DNA from 2 places in the Variovorax sp. P1_G12 genome. Region 1 is predicted to be linked to the other one. Evidence: predicted binding sites of a transcription regulator. Region 1 holds the regulator's gene; the other holds the start of a gene.
What was found. The regulator sigma-54, encoded in region 1, starts transcription at its own class of promoters, with help from an activator protein. The targets are predictions, from matches to a motif close to TGGCANGNAANCTGCTTT.
Positions count from the first base shown of each region.

Region 2: the regulator sigma-54 is predicted to act here: its motif matches at 6,081-6,098, upstream of AC1D2O_RS22465 (6-hydroxynicotinate reductase).

Region 1 covers NZ_JBFUBW010000027.1:45,440-53,247, reverse strand. The annotation lists gene AC1D2O_RS26690 (SPOR domain-containing protein) at 1-435, shown strand, start outside; gene AC1D2O_RS26685 (thiol:disulfide interchange protein DsbA/DsbL) at 520-1,170, shown strand; gene lptA (lipopolysaccharide transport periplasmic protein LptA) at 1,325-2,017, shown strand; gene lptB (LPS export ABC transporter ATP-binding protein) at 2,014-2,808, shown strand; gene AC1D2O_RS26670 (RNA polymerase factor sigma-54) at 2,822-4,408, shown strand; gene AC1D2O_RS26665 (phospholipase D family protein) at 4,481-6,001, shown strand; gene AC1D2O_RS26660 (YceI family protein) at 6,004-6,621, opposite strand; gene AC1D2O_RS26655 (YceI family protein) at 6,660-7,244, opposite strand; gene AC1D2O_RS26650 (cytochrome b) at 7,241-7,808, opposite strand, start outside.
Region 2 covers NZ_JBFUBW010000020.1:100,889-108,696, reverse strand. The annotation lists gene AC1D2O_RS22490 (ABC transporter permease) at 1-671, opposite strand, end outside; gene AC1D2O_RS22485 (ABC transporter substrate-binding protein) at 849-2,060, opposite strand; gene AC1D2O_RS22480 (amino acid synthesis family protein) at 2,111-2,695, opposite strand; gene AC1D2O_RS22475 (amino acid synthesis family protein) at 2,835-3,476, opposite strand; gene AC1D2O_RS22470 (UPF0280 family protein) at 3,498-4,421, opposite strand; gene AC1D2O_RS22465 (6-hydroxynicotinate reductase) at 4,424-6,049, opposite strand; gene AC1D2O_RS22460 (ferredoxin--NADP reductase) at 6,285-7,058, shown strand; gene AC1D2O_RS22455 (TetR/AcrR family transcriptional regulator) at 7,073-7,808, shown strand, end outside.

The sequences.
Region 1 (7,808 bases):
AATCCGCCCGCCGGCCCGGTGCCGGTGGTGGTGGCGCCCGGTGCGCGCGGCGACTCGACGGCCGCGCCGCGGCCGGCGCGCACCGCGCCGGTTCCGGCCGAAGCCAACGCGCTGCCGCCCTCGAACGACCCGATCGGTGATTTCGCCAAGGCGCGCTCCGGCACCGGGGCTGCAGCGGCCACCGGCACCAGCACCGACCCGTTCATGTATTTCGTCCAGGCCGGTGCCTTCCGCACCCAGGAGGATGCCGATGCGCAGCGCGCGAAGCTTTCGCTGATGGGCGTGGAGGCGCGCGTGACCGAGCGCGAGCAGGCCGGCCGCACCGTCTACCGCGTGCGTGCCGGTCCGTTCAACAAGAAGGACGACGCCGACCAGCTCAAGGAACGGCTCGACGGCGGGGGCCTCGAATCGGCCCTGGTCCGCGTCCAGCGTTGAAGCTGCATCGTCTCCAGTTCGCCCGATCCGGGAACTCCATCCCGCATCGCGGGCTCTTTCAAGCCGTACAGAAGGATTTGAAACATGAAACGTCGTGATTTTTCGCTGGCCGCCGCTTCGCTGGGGCTTCTTCCGCTGGCTGCGCCCTCGCATGCGCAGCAGGCCCGTCCCATCAAGGCCGGCACCGACTACATCGTCCTGCGCAAGCCGGCGCCGGTCGATGCGCCCGCCGGCAAGGTCGAGGTGCTCGAGTTCTTTTCCTACAACTGCCCGCACTGCGCGGCCTTCGAGCCTCAGGTGGAAGCCTGGGTCAAGAAGTTGCCGCCCTATGTCGTTTTCCGTCGCATCCCGGTGCCGTTCGTCGGCAACGACACGGAGGCCAAGCAACGCTTCTATTACGCGCTCGAGGCGATGGGCAAGGTCGACGAATTCCAGCCCAAGGTCTTCCAGGCCATCCACCAGCAGCGCCTGAACCTGACTGGCGACGCCGCGATCCTCGCCTGGGTGGAAAAGCAGCCCGGCCTCGATGCGAAGAAGTTCGCCGAGCTGTTCAAGTCCTTCTCGGTGGTCGGCAAGGCCAAGCGCGCCACCCAGCTCACCACCGACTACCAGGTGGCCGGCGTGCCGGCCCTCGGCGTGGCCGGGCGCTGGTACGTCGATGGCGACACGGCGGGCTCGCTCGAGCGCGCGCTCCAGGTGGTCGACTTCCTGATCGCCGAAGCCCGCAAGGGTTGAGCGGCCCGGTGGCGCGCAGGGTGGCGGCGCCTGTCGCCTGCCGTCGCCGCCACGATCTCGTCATTGAAGCCCGCTTCTGCGGGCTTTTTCGTCAAGGCCGCGCGAGGCGGCGTCCACGGGACGCATACAATCGCACAGCAAGTTTCGTGCCTCTATGACATCGCCCTTCTCCTTCACCTCCATTTCTCCTCGTCGATTCGGTCGCGTGCTTTGCCTGGCGCTGGCGCTGGCCGGATGCGCGTCGTTGTCGCAGGCCGAGCAGGCCGACCGGAGCAAGCCGATGAACATCGAGGCCGACGCGATGCGCTATGACGACCTCAAGCAGACCAGCGTGTTCACCGGCAACGTGGTCGTGAACAAGGGCACGATCCAGATCCGGGGCACCCGCATCGACGTTCGCCAGGACCCCGAGGGCTACCAGTACGGCGTGGTCACGGCCGAACCCGGCAAATTGGCGTACTTCAAGCAGAAACGCAACGCCGGCACCGACGAGTGGATCGAGGGCGAGGGCGAAGTGATCGAGTACGACAGCCGCGCCGACAACGTGAAGTTCATCCGCCGCGCGGTCATGCGGCGCCTGATCGGCGCCACGGTGAGCGACGAGAGCAGCGGCCCGCTGATCGTCTACGACCAGAGCAACGACACCTTCACGGTCAACGGCTCCTCGCTGCCGCCGAACGCCGGCGTGGCGACACAGGCGAGCGGCCGCGTCAAGGTCATCCTGACGCCCAAGGCGGCCGCCCCGGCGCCCGGCAGCGGCGGTGCCAAGCCCGCGGCGACCCCGGCTCCGGCTCCGGGCAACAGCCTGCGTTCCACCACCACGCTCGGCGGAGAGTCCAAGAAGTGATCGAAACCGCCGGGTTGAATGGAAGCGATGGCCAGCCGGTCAGCCGGCTGGAGGCGCGCAGCCTGCAGAAGAGCTATGGCAGCCGCACGGTCGTGAAGGATGTGTCGCTCGCCGTGCAGAAGGGCGAAGTGGTCGGGCTGCTGGGCCCCAACGGCGCGGGCAAGACCACCTCGTTCTACATGATCGTCGGGCTGGTGCGGGCCGATGCCGGAGAGATCTGGATCGACGGCGAGCCGATCGCCCACATGCCGATCCACCGTCGCGCGCGCATGGGCCTGAGCTACCTGCCGCAGGAGGCCTCGATCTTCCGCAAGTTGACGGTCGAGGAAAACGTGCGCGCAGTGCTCGAGCTGCAGAGCGAGCCCGACGAACACGGCCGGATGGTGCCGCTCAGCAAGGCGCACATCGACGAGCGGCTGGGCGAACTGCTGGCCGACCTGCGCGTCGACCACCTGCGCGATTCACCGGCGCTGTCGCTGTCCGGCGGCGAACGCCGCCGGGTCGAGATCGCGCGCGCCCTGGCGACGCAGCCGCGCTTCATCCTGCTGGACGAGCCCTTCGCCGGCATCGACCCGATCGCGGTGATCGAGATCCAGCGGATCATCAGCTTCCTGAAGGAGCGCGGCCTCGGCGTGCTCATCACCGACCACAACGTACGCGAGACGCTTGGCATCTGCGATCACGCGTTCATCATCAGCGACGGGCATGTGCTGGCACAAGGCACGCCTTCGGAGATCGTCGACAACGCCGAGGTGCGACGCGTGTACCTGGGCGAACATTTCCGGATGTAGGGGCCTTATCTCGATGAAGCAGGGGCTTTCGCTTCGCGTCTCCCAGCATCTGGCGCTGACGCCGCAACTGCAGCAATCGATCCGGCTGCTGCAGCTGTCCACCCTCGAGCTGAGCCAGGAAGTCGAGCAGATGCTCGACGACAACCCTTTCCTCGAGCGGACGGCCGAAGAGGCGGCGCGCGAGGAGTTCGGGCTGGACGCCGCCGATGCGCCGGTGCGCGACGACGACCGGCAGGCCGAAGGCGACGGCGACTACGCCCCCGGTCCCGCGGCCGCTGCCGCCGAGGTTGCGGTCGCGACACCCGAGGCCGAGACGGCGCCGCTCGACGCCGCCGACGCCGAGCCCGACTGGGAAGGCGACGGCACGGTCGACGTGGCGCCCGACGACAGCGAATGGGGCGGCGATGCGCCCGCGCGCGCCAACAACCTCGGCGACGAACGCACCGACGCCACCGAACTGGCGCGCAGCCACGAGTCGCTGCAGTCCTTCCTGCATCGGCAGGCGCTGGGCCTGAGGCTCAGCGAGACCGACCGCGCCGCGCTGCGCTTCCTGATCGAGTCGCTCAACGACGACGGCTACCTCGAGGATTCGCTGCCGGCCCTGGCCTCGGGCCTGGCCGGCGACGACAACGACCAGTTCGACGACCTGGTGCATCACTTCCAGGTCGCGCTGGGCCTGCTGCAGAGCCTGGAGCCGGTCGGCGTCGGCGCCCGCAACCTCGGCGAGTGCCTGACGATCCAGCTGCGCGCCCTGGCGCACCCCGGCGAGGGTGCCGACGAGGCGCGGGTGCGCCAGACCGCGATCGCGGTCTGCAAGCAGCCGATGGAGCTGCTGGCGCGGCGCGATTTCAAGCGGCTGGCGACGCTCGCGCGCAGCAACGAGGAAGAGGTGCGCGCCGCCCTGCAGCTGATCGCCCGGCTCGAGCCCAAGCCGGGCCGCCGCTTCGTCGACGTCGAGCGCAACGTGGTGGTGCCGGACGTGATCGTCACGCGCATCGCCAACGGCACCAGCACCAACATCAAGTTCCGCGTCATGCTGAACCCCGAGGTCATGCCGCGGCTGCGCGTGCACGACATCTATGCGGGCGCGCTCAAGCAGCACAAGGGCGAGGGCAGCCAGGCGCTCTCGCAGCGGTTGCAGGAGGCGCGCTGGTTCATCAAGAACATCCAGCAGCGCTTCGACACCATCCTGCGGGTGTCGAACGCGATCGTCGAGCGGCAGAAGAGCTTCTTCGTGCACGGCGAGCTGGCGATGCGCCCGCTGGTGCTGCGCGAGATCGCCGACGAACTCGGCCTGCACGAATCGACCATCAGCCGCGTGACCACCGCCAAGTACATGGCGACGCCTTACGGCACGTTCGAGCTCAAGTACTTCTTCGGCTCGGCGCTCGGCACCGAGACCGGCGGCAATGCCTCGAGCACCGCGGTGCGGGCGCTGATCAAGCAGTTCGTGAGCGCCGAGGACCTCAAGAAACCGCTGTCCGACAGCCAGATCTCCGAGATGCTCAAGGAGCAGGGCATCGAATGCGCACGCCGCACCGTCGCGAAGTACCGCGAGGCGCTGCGCATCGCGCCGGCCAATCTGCGCAAGGCGCTCTAGGGCGTGCTGGTGCGCGGGTGGCGGCTCGGTGCGGCATTGGCGGCGGCGGTGCTTCTGGTCGGCGGCTGCGCGATGCTGCCGGCCGATGTCGAGCGCCCGCCCTCGAGTGCCATCACGGCCTCGGGCGCGACCGCGCTGGGCCGGATCGTCAAGGCCTCGTCGCCCGATCCGGATCTGAGCGGTTTCCGGCTCATGCCCGGCGGCGACTTCGCGCTCGACACGCGGCTGCAGCTCGCGCGCCGCGCCGAGCGCACGCTCGACGTCCAGTACTACCAGATCGAGAACGACGACACCGGCCGCTACTTCCTGCGCACCCTGCGCGATGCGGCCCTGCGCGGCGTGCGCGTGCGGCTCCTGATGGACGACCTCTACACCTCGGGCGAGGACGACCTGCTGCTGGCGCTGGCCGCCACGCCGAACCTCGAGCTGCGGCTGTTCAACCCTTTCCCAGCCGGCCGCGGCAGCCTGCTGCAGCGCTTCTCGAGCTCGCTGTTCGACTTCGACCGCGTCAATCGCCGGATGCACAACAAGCTCTTCATCGCCGACGGCGCGATGGCGGTGGCAGGCGGGCGCAACATCGGCAGCCAGTACTTCACGCAGACCGCCGGCGCGAACTTCCTGGACATCGACACCTTCGTCGCCGGCGCCCTGGTGAAACGCCTCGGCAGCCTGTTCGACCTGTACTGGAACAGCCCCTACGTGCGGCCGATCGGCAGCGTGGTCGCATCCTCGCTGCCGCGCGAGGAGCTGCAGCAGCGCTTCGATCAGGCCACCGGCCCCGCAACCACGGCGGCGCCGCGCCCGCCGGCACCGAACGACGTGCTGGGCTACGCGCCGCTGGGGCCGGAGCTGAAGGACGGCGCCCGGCTCGGCCTGATCTGGACCCTGGCCGAGGCCTATGCCGACTCGCCCGACCGTGTGGTCGGCAAGACCGCCTCCTATGGCGGGGTGCCGCTGCTCGACGTCGACAGCGTGCGCTACAACGTGATCGAGCAGATGCGGCGCTCGCGCGCCGAAGTCACGCTGGTGTCGCCCTACCTGATCCCGGGCCAGGCGGGGCTGGAGGTGATGCGCGAGGTCCGCGGGCGCGGGGTCCGGATCAGCGTCGTCACCAATTCGCTGGCGGCCACCGACGAGCCGCTGGTCCAGACCGGCTACCGGCGCTACCGGCCCGACATGCTGCGGCTCGGCGTCGAGATCCACGAGCTGAGCTCGGCACGCACCAAGCGCAGCGTGCGGCTCGGCCTGTTCGGCTCGCAGGTCGGCCGGCTGCACGCGAAGGCGGCGATCTTCGATCGCAGGGCGCTGTTCCTGGGCTCGATGAACTTCGATCCGCGCTCGGACACCCACAACACGGAGATCGGCCTGTTCATCGCCAGCCCCGAGTTGGCGCAGCAGGTCCTGAAGCTGCTCGACGTGCTGAAGCAGCAGGGCGCCTACCGGGTGCGCTTCGCCGACGGCGGCGAAGCGCTCGAATGGGTCAGCCGCGAGGGCGAGGCCGAGGACGTGCTCACCGTGGAGCCCGACTCGGGCCTGTGGGACCGCGTGATGCTGGAACTGCTCGCGCCGCTGGCGCCGGAGAGCCTGCTGTAGCGCTACTGGATGTTGATGGCCTCGACCTGCACCAGCAGCCTCACCTTGTCCTCGAAGCCGAAGGCGAGCCCCCAGCTGATGCCCCACTGGCTGCGCTCCACCGTGGTCTCGAAGTCGCCGCCGCAGATCTGGCGATTGATGAGCGGACTCAGGTAGCAGTTGAAGCGGTTGGCCTTGAGCGCCACGGGGCGGCTCTTGCCCATCAAGGTGAGCGTGCCGTTGACCTGCGTGACCTTGTCGCCGCTGAAGTCGATCTGGTCGGCGACGAAGCGGGCGGTTGGAAACTCGGCCACGTTGAAGAAGTCCTTGCTCAGCAGGTGCCGGTTGAGCAGGTCGACGCCGGTGTTGATGGAGCTGATGTCCATCGTGATGTCGATCTTGCCGGCGGTGCCCGAAGGGTCGATCTTGACCTGGCCGTCCTTGGTGCTGAAGCGGCCGCGGTTGGTGGTGGTGCCGTAGTGGCCCATCTCGTAGTTGACGAAGGTGTGGGTCGGGTCGACCACGTAGCTCGCGCCCTTGGCAGGGCCGCCGGCCGGCTTGGCGGCCGCCTCGGGTGCGTGCTGGGCGCCGGCCAGTGCCGCCGCGGTCGCCAGCGCGGCGAGTGTGAGCAATTTCTTCATGGCGCGCTTTCGGATGAAGGTGGAAACATCGAAGGATTTCACAGCGGGCCGAGGCCGGTCAGCACCAGTTTGAAGCGCACCTGCACGTCGTCGGCCACCATCGACGTGTCGGTCCATTCGCCTTCGCCGATCCTGAAGGCGAGGCGCTGGATCGTAAGGCTTCCGGTCGCGGTCGACTGGCCATAGGACTGCATGATCTCCACCGGCACGACCACGTCCCGGCTGCTGCCCTTGATGGTCAGCCGGCCGGCGACCTCGAAGCGGCCGCTGCCCAGCGCCTTGATGGCGCTGGAATGGAATTCCGCCTTCGGGAAACGGTCGCTGTCGAACCAGGTGGGCCTGGGCAGCTCGGCATCGGTCTGCGGGATGCCCAGGCTGGCGCTGGCGACATCGATCTGCAGCGCGACGCTGCCGTCTTCGGGCTTGCGCGGGTCGAGGGCAATCCGGGCATCGAACTTCCTGAACACGCCTTCCACCGGCACGCCCATCTGCTTGAACACGAAGGCGATCCGGCTCGGGGCCGGCAGCAGTTTCGCCGGTGCCGGCGGCTCGGCGGCGGCCGTGCCGGCGACGATCAGCGCCGCCGCGCACCACCCGCGGCAGGCCATGGCAAGGAGGGTCATGGGAGACGTTGCCGGGGTGAAAGGGGCGACATGCGGTCGAGCAGGCCATCGCGGTCGACGAAGTGGTGCTTGAGGGCGGCCGCGGCGTGGACCAGCGCCGCCGCGGCGAGGCCGAAGGCGCCGATCTTGTGCAGCGGCTTGAGCACCGCCTCGGCGAAATCCTTGTCGACCGGCACGAAGTCCGGCAGCGGCAGCACCCCCAGCCACACGACCGGGAAGCCCAGCGAGGAGCTGTAGGCCCAGCCCAGCAGCGGCACGGCGAAGAAAAGCAGGTAGAGCAGCAGGTGCAACCCGCGGTGCGCCGCCCATTGCCAGCCCGGCATGGCCGCCCGGATGCGCGCCGGCAGGGACGGCGGCGGGTGGGACAGGCGCCACAGCAGGCGCACGGCCGACAGCGCCAGGATCGTGATGCCGGCCCACTTGTGCCAGTTGTAGAGCCTGAGTCGCAGCGGCGAGAGCGGCAGACCGGTCATCGACAGGCCGAGGCAGACGGCGCCGAGGATCGTCAGCGCGAGCAGCCAGTGCAGGGCGATCGCCACCGGGCCGTAGCGCGGGGCGTCGTTG
Region 2 (7,808 bases), on a different contig from region 1:
AGGTCCATCTCGAGCGTGGCCGGCTCGCGCGGCAGTTGCAGCGCGCCGCCCAGGCCCGCGAGCAGCGCGCCGAGCGCGAACACCGCGGTGAACAGCCAGGCCTGGTTGACGCCGAGCGCGCTGACCATCTCGCGGTCCTGCGTGGCGGCGCGCACCAGGGTGCCGAAGCGGGTGCGCGTGAGCAGCAGCCAGACCAGCCCGAGCACCACCGGCCCGACCACGATCAGGAACAGGTCGTAGGAAGGAAACTGGCGCCCGAGGATCATGACCGAACCCGAGAGGCCCGGCGCCCGCGGGCCCAGCAGTTCATCGGGGCCCCAGAGCCACAGCACCGCGTCCTTGATGACCAGCACCAGCGCGAAGGTGGCCAGCAACTGGAAGAGTTCGGGCGCCTTGTAGATGCGCCGCAGCAGCACCATCTCGATCAGCGCGCCCAGCACGCCGACCGCGAGCGCCGCCATCACCAGCGCCGGCCAGAAGCCGAAGCCGGTGCCGAGCCGGTCGACCAGCGTGTAGGCGACGTAGATGCCGACCATGAAGAACGAGCCATGGGCGAAGTTCACGATGCGCGTGACGCCGAAGATCAGCGACAACCCGGCTGCCACGAGGAACAGCGAGGATGCGCTCGCCAGCCCGTTCAGGAGCTGGACGATAAAACCGGAGAAGCTCATTCGATATTCCTAGACGCTCAAGCCAGATCCACGGAGCTGCCATGCGACCGCATGCCCCCCGCCGCGCGATACCGGCGCAGCCAGAGGCCAGGGATACCGCGGAACCGGCTTTGCCGGGCCGCTGGTATCGCCCCCTTGAGGGGGCGGCGCCGCAGGCGCTTCGGGGGTGTTTCCATCTCAATCCGCTGCGCGGGATTTCTTGATCTCGGCGGCGGAAGGCTGGTACTTCGCGTCTGCGCCGTCGAGGTAGACGTAGTCCACCATCACACCCTTGCCGCCGTCGTTCTTGGTGCGGCCGACGAAGGCGCCCATGGTCGACTGGTTGTCCTCGGCGCGGTAAGTGATCTTGCCGAAGGGCGTGTCCACCTGCAGGCCCTTGAAGGCCGCGACCACCTTCTCGGTGTCGGTGCTCTTGGCCTTGGCGATGCCGGCGGCGGCGGACTTGATCATGCTGTAGCCGACCACCGAGCCGAGCCGCGGATAGTCCTTGAACTTGGCCTGGTAGGCCTGCTCGAAGGCCTTGTGCGCCGGCGTCGTGATGCCGTACCACGGGTAGCCGGTCACGATCCAGCCGTTGGGCGCTTCGTCCTTGAGCGGATCCATGTACTCGGGCTCGCCGGTCAGCACGCTCACCACCTCGCGGTCCTTGAACAGGCCGCGGGTGTTGCCTTCACGCACGAACTTCGACAGGTCGGCGCCGAACAGCACGTTGAAGATCGCGTCGGGCTTGGCATCGGCCAGCGCCTGCACCACACTGCCGGCGTCGACCTTGCCCAGCGGCGTGGCCTGTTCGGCGACGAATTCGACGTCGGGCTGGGCCGCCTTCAGCAGCTGCTTGAAGGCCGCGACCGCCGACTGGCCGTACTCGTAGTTGGGGTAGACCACCGCCCAGCGCTTCTTCTTGAGCTTGGCCGCCTCGGGCACCAGCATCGCGGCCTGCATGTAGGTGCCGGGGCGCAGGCGCACGGTGTAGGCGTTGCCGCCCTGCCAGGTGAGCTTGTCGGTCAGCGGCTCGCCGGCCAGGAAGAAGAACTTCTTCTGCTTGGCGAAGTCGGCCACCGCCATGCCGGTGTTCGACAGGAAGGTGCCGGCCAGGATGTCGACCTTCTCGCGCGAGACCAGCTCCTCGGCCACGCGCACCGCGTCGCCCGGGTTGGCGTTGTCATCGCGGCTGATCAGCTCGATCTTCTTGCCGTTGACGCCGCCGGCGGCGTTGATCTCGTCGACCGCCAGCTCCATGCCTTTCTTGTAGGGCTCGAGGAAGGCGGGCTGCGCCTTGTAGCTGTTGATCTCGCCGATCTTGATCACGCCCTGCGCATGCGCGGGAACGAGTGCAGTGGCGAGCGTGGCAACGGCGGCCGCGGTGAAGGCAAGGCGCAATGGATTCATCGGGAACTCCTTGGGATCGAACAGAAAGAAAAGCTTTGCGGCGAACGGGCTCAACGGAGCCCGTCCTCACCCTTGATCTCGGAGGCTTGCAGGCCGCCGATGCGCGCCAGCGGGCGGCCGCTGTCGGTGACCGCGACCGCGACCACGATCTCGTTGGCGCGCGGCGCATCGGACACGCGGGCCTCGATGGCGTCGAAGTGGCTGCGCACGAAGGCCGCGTCCTTGTGGCCCAGCGGCACGTCGATGGCGGTGCCCAGCGTGCCGCGCTTCTTGCTCGACGGCACCAGCGCGGCGCCCTTCTCGACCGCCATGCGCAGCGGCGCGCCGAGCTTGGGATGCAGGATGGCCGCTGCATGCTCGAGCTCGCCGGCCTCGCCGACGATGGCCGCCTTGCCGTAGCTCTGCGCCTCGCCGGGCTGGATGCCCAGGGCCGCCACGGCCTTCTGGCCCAGCAACGCGCCGAGTTCTTCGCCGATCGCGATCAGCTCGTCGAGCGATTCGCTGTAGCGGCCGGCGTAGGGGTTCTCGATCACGGCGATGGCGACCGCGCGGCGCGTGGGCGGCTCGATGGCCTGGCCCATTTCCTTGCGGGTTTCGTCGACCTGGACGACGAGCTTGCGAATGTTGGCGGTCATTGGCTCACCCCCAGGTTGCCCGGCACTGCGTGTCCGGTCGCCCACCCCCTTCCGGGGGCAACACCAGCGGCCAGGCAAAGCCTGTTCCGCGGTGTTCCTGGCATAAATCCGTTGCGACTTGGTTGATGGATGCTGGTTTTCATCGGAGTCCGTCCCACTTAGAAATGTTTTCGGCACGCAGGCCGCCGACGCGATCGTGCACGCGGTAGCCGGTGCTCATCGCGAGGATGAAGACGATCTCGTCAGCCGCCGGCGCACCGGGCACGCGGACTTCGATGGCGTCGAACTGGCCGCGCACATAGCTGGCATTGATGTTGGTCAGCGGCACGTCGAGCGCAGCGCCCGGCGGGCCGACCTTCTTGGTCGAGGGCACGATCGACAGCGCGTTGCCGGGCTGGCCGGTCTTCTCTTCGGCCTTGCCTTGCCGATAGGCGTCGCGGTCGCCCTTCCAGCCGAGCAGTTCGCGCATCGCGTAGCCGCCGGGCACATGCCACAGCGCACCGTGCTCGAGCTCGCCGGCGGCACCGACGATGGCGCCCTTGCCGTAGGTGGCGATCTGCTCGACCGGCACGTCCATCGCGGCGCGCAAGCGGTGCGCCATGTCGACGCCGACCGGATCGAGCAAGGCCATCATCGGCAGGATGTCGGGCTCGTAGCGGCCCGCGAAGGGATTGGTCAGCACCGCGCCGATGGCGCCACGCACCAGCGGCGTTGCAGCGCGCGGTCCGAACTCGTGGTGGATGTGCTCCACATGGGTGAAGACGCGACGTATATCGATCATGAAAAAGAGTCCTGCTTTTCGTTAAGCAAATACTGAACCAACTGCATCGGCCATCGGTTCGCGGCCCGTCCGCGGCAACCCGGGCGAAGCCGTCGAGCTTAAGGGTTGAAGCACTCGCCATTGCCCCTGGCAAACCAGCACCACCGACCACACCAGCCCGGCGCGCTGCAGCGCCGCCGCACGGTCGGCACCCGCATCCAGTGCACGCTGCACCTGCGCCGGCGCCAGCACCGCGACGTGGGTCGTCACGGGGATGTCACCGAGGTCGCTGTCGTCCTTGCAGGCATTGGCGGGCAGGCGGCGGATGCCGGGATCGTCGACATTCACCGCGTTGGCGATCACCGTGGCCGCGGCATCGGCCTCGGCCGCGGTGGCCGCGAGCACGGTCACGCTGTCGGCGATGCCGAGCGAGAAGCTGCGCCCGCGCCAGCCGCTGGTGGCGACGCCGCGCACCGGCTGCTCGGCGCGAAGCTCGAACTGGCCATCGGTGGTGATCGGCCCGGCGTCCCGCAGGTCGAAGCGCGCGAGGTCGGCGAAGAGCCCGATGCGCGCGGAATGCCCCGGCGCGAGATGCAAGGCGATGTCGCCGCCGTTGTTGATCCAGGCGCGTTCGATGCCGCAGCGCTGGTAGCAGGCGATGAGCTCCTGCGCGACCGCACCGGCGACCGCGGCCATCGGCGTGATGAAGCCGGCGCTGAACGGCGCGCAGGCATTCCACATGCGCCGCGCAATGGGGCCCTGCAGCGCGCACGCCGCACCGACCGGCTGGCGCAGCAATGGCAGTTCGGCGACCAGTTCGTCCAGCACCTGGGCGAAGCGCCGCCAGGCGAGCTCATGCGCCACCGCGACCTCGACGGCGTCGCCATGGGCCTCGGCGACGATGTCGATCGGGCCGTGGTTGAAGTGCCAGCGCGCACCGTCGAGTGCGCTGCGTTGGGCGCTCATGATCAGCCCAGCATGGGAGGCTGGCCGAGCGGCCACGGGTTGGCCGGGTCCATGCGCAGCCACTGGCGCGCCAGCGGCGCTCCGTCGTCCTGCCAGGCGCCGCGCGCCAGCGCCTGCTCGAGCGAGAACACATGCTCCATGTGGCCGCCCAGCGCCGCGTAGTCGTCGCGCCGCATGCTGAACTCGATCGGCGCCACGATGGCCGGTGTCGGCACCGTGCCGAAGCTGTTGTCGGGCATGCGCAGCACGTCGGCCATCACGGTGATGCCGCCGCCGGGCCACACATAGGCCGGTGCGCCGCCGCAGGTCACGTTGACCAGCGCGCGCTTGATGGCGCGCGTGAGCAGCACCGGGTTTTCGGTGACACCTGCGCGCAGGCTGCCGCCGGCGCCGCCGAGGAACAGCACGGTGCACAGCGACGGCTCGCAGTTCTCGCCGATGCGATCGACGATGCGGCGAACCTCCGCCGGCATCGGCGCCTCGACCGGCTGCAGCTGCGCGTCGAGCACGTACCACTGCGCATGCTCGCCGGTGGTCGAGGTCATGAGCAGGCGCAGGCCCGGCCGCGCCACGCCCTCTTCCCAGCCCTCGATGATCGACAGCGGGTCGTCGATGTCGGTGCCGCCCCAGCCGTTGCCCGGGTTCGCGACCTGGAAATAGCGCCCCGGCGTCGACTTGCGCCCGCGCATCTGGATGCCCGAAGGCGCCATGTCCAGGCAGCGCCCGGCCTGGTGCTCGGTCAGGACGCCGGTGATGTGGTCGTCGACCACCACCACTTCGTCGGCATGGCCGAACAGCTGCCGCGCGAAGATGCCGACCGCCGCCGAGCCGCAGCCCACGCGCATGCGTTTTTCTTCGACGCCGTTGACGATCGGTGCGCGGCCGGCCTGGATCACCATGCTGGCGCCGCCGTCGATCACGCACTCGACCGCCTTCTTGTTGCCCAGCAGCTGCATCAGCTCGCAGGTCATGCGGCCTTCCTTCTTGCTGCCGCCCGTGAGGTGGTGCACGCCGCCCAGCGACAGCATCTGCGAGCCGTACTCGGCGGTGGTGACGTGGCCGACCACCTCGCCGCGATAGCGCACGTTGGCCTGCTCGGCGCCCAGGAAGCGGTCGGTGTCGATCTTCACCTTGAAGCTGCAGTAGCTGAAGATGCCTTCGGTCACCACGGTCACCATGTCCACGCCCTGCGCCTTGGAGGCGACGATGAAGGGCGCGGGCTTGTAGTCCGGGTAGGTGGTGGAAGAACCCACGCCGGTCACGAAGACCTCGTCAGCATGAAGGAGATCGCCGTTCCAGTCGGCGTCCGCCACCGGCGCCTCGATGCGCTCGGCCTCGCCGGTCTCGCCGCCCGCGCGGGCGAAGGGCACCAGCGCCGGAGTCTCGCTCGTGAGCTCGCGCCGCAGCAGCAGCACCGGATCGACCCGCACCAGCACGCCGTCGCGGTTGGCATAGCGGTCGCAGGCACCGGTGCGCCCCTCTGAAATCTGGCACAGCACCGGGCAGGCATTGCACTCGACCTTGGCCGCATTCATGCGCTCGTTGCGCAGGGGCGCCCGGCCCGTGGCCTCTGGCATTACCGGCATGTCCATGCCGGGCAGTCCGTCTGTCTTGGTGTGTTCGGTCATCGCGGATATCTCGTGGGTTCAGGCCGGCGGGAGTGCAACATCTGTGCCGGCGGCCCGCTTGCAACTGCACTTGTGCTGGAACTGACGTTTGTGTAGCATTCCCTACACCTTCATGTGGTGAACACTACATTTGAGATCAATGTAGCAAACGGACTCGATACTGGCAATGGTGTTTTCGCTGGCATCGCCGACAATTGGTGCATCCCTTTTTCGTTCATAACCATTCCTGCCCCCTATGAGTGCATTCAGCGAAGAACGTGTGCTGAGCGTCCACCACTGGACCGACCGCCTGTTTACCTTCACGACCACCCGCGATCCGGCCCTGCGTTTCTCGAACGGCCACTTCACGATGATCGGCCTGAAGGTCAACAACAAGCCCCTGCTGCGGGCCTACAGCATCGTGAGCCCGAACTACGAGGAACACCTGGAGTTCCTGAGCATCAAGGTCGAGGAAGGCCCGCTGACCTCGAAGCTGCAGCACATCCAGGTCGGCGACACCGTCATCGTCGGCCGCAAGCCGACCGGCACGCTGCTGAYCGACTACACGCTGCCGGGCAAGCGGCTCTACCTGTTCGGCACCGGCACCGGCCTGGCGCCGTTCATGAGCATCATCCGCGACCCCGACACCTACGAGAAGTTCGAGCAGGTCATCCTGGTGCACGGCGTGCGCCAGATCGACGAGCTGGCCTATCACGACCTCGTGACCGACCACCTGCCSMAGCACGARRTCCTGGGYGAACTGATCGAGAAGCAGCTGCTCTACTACCCGACCGTGACGCGCGAGGAGTTCCGCAACATGGGGCGCATCACCGAGCTGATCGAGAGCAACAAGCTCACCGACGACCTCGGCCTGCCGCCGCTCAATGCCGCCGAAGACCGCGTGATGCTGTGCGGCAGCCCGGGCCTGCTGGTCGACCTCAAGCACATCCTCGAGGCGCGCGGCTTCAAGGAAGGCAACACGTCGACGCCGGGCGATTTCGTGGTCGAACGCGCCTTCGCCGAGAAGTAGCCAAGAAGCCCGCGATGGCCGAGCCCAAGGCAGCCGCGCGCAAGAGCGCACCCAAGCCCGCGACGCGCCGCACCGGCGTGCGCGAGGCCTCTGCGCAGGCCACGCGAGAAAGCATCCTGCGCGCCGCGACCAAGGTGTTCGCGAAGTACGGCTTCGACGGCGGCAGCGTCGAGAAGATCTCGAAGGCGGCGAAGTCGTACGACCGCATGATCTACTACTACTTCGGCAGCAAGGAAGGCCTGTTCATCGCGGTGCTCGAGGGCATCTACCGGCGGATGGACGATGCCGAGGCCGCGATCGACCTCGATGCGTCCCGGCCGGTGGAGTCGCTCACCGCGGTGATCCGCTTCGTGCTCGGCTACTACCGCAAGAATCCCGAGTTCGTCACGCTGCTGAACACCGAGAACCTGCACAAGGGCCGGCATATCGCGAAGTCGCTGCGGGCCCGCGAATATTCGTCGCGGGCGATCACGGTCATCCACGAGATCCTCGCCAGCGGCGTCGAGCAAGGCCTGTTCCGCGATGACGTGGCGGCGCGCGATCTGTACCTGCTGATCGCGTCGACCGGCTATTTCTACACGTCGAACCGGCACACGCTGACGGCCTTCCTGGGCGAGCCCCTCGAAACGCCGGAAGCCGTCGCACACTGGGAAAACTTCGTGATCGAGACCGTGCTGCGCACGGTCGACGCCGGAGCTCCCGACGAACAAGAGTCCACTCACTCCCACGAGAGAAATATGACCCCCAAAG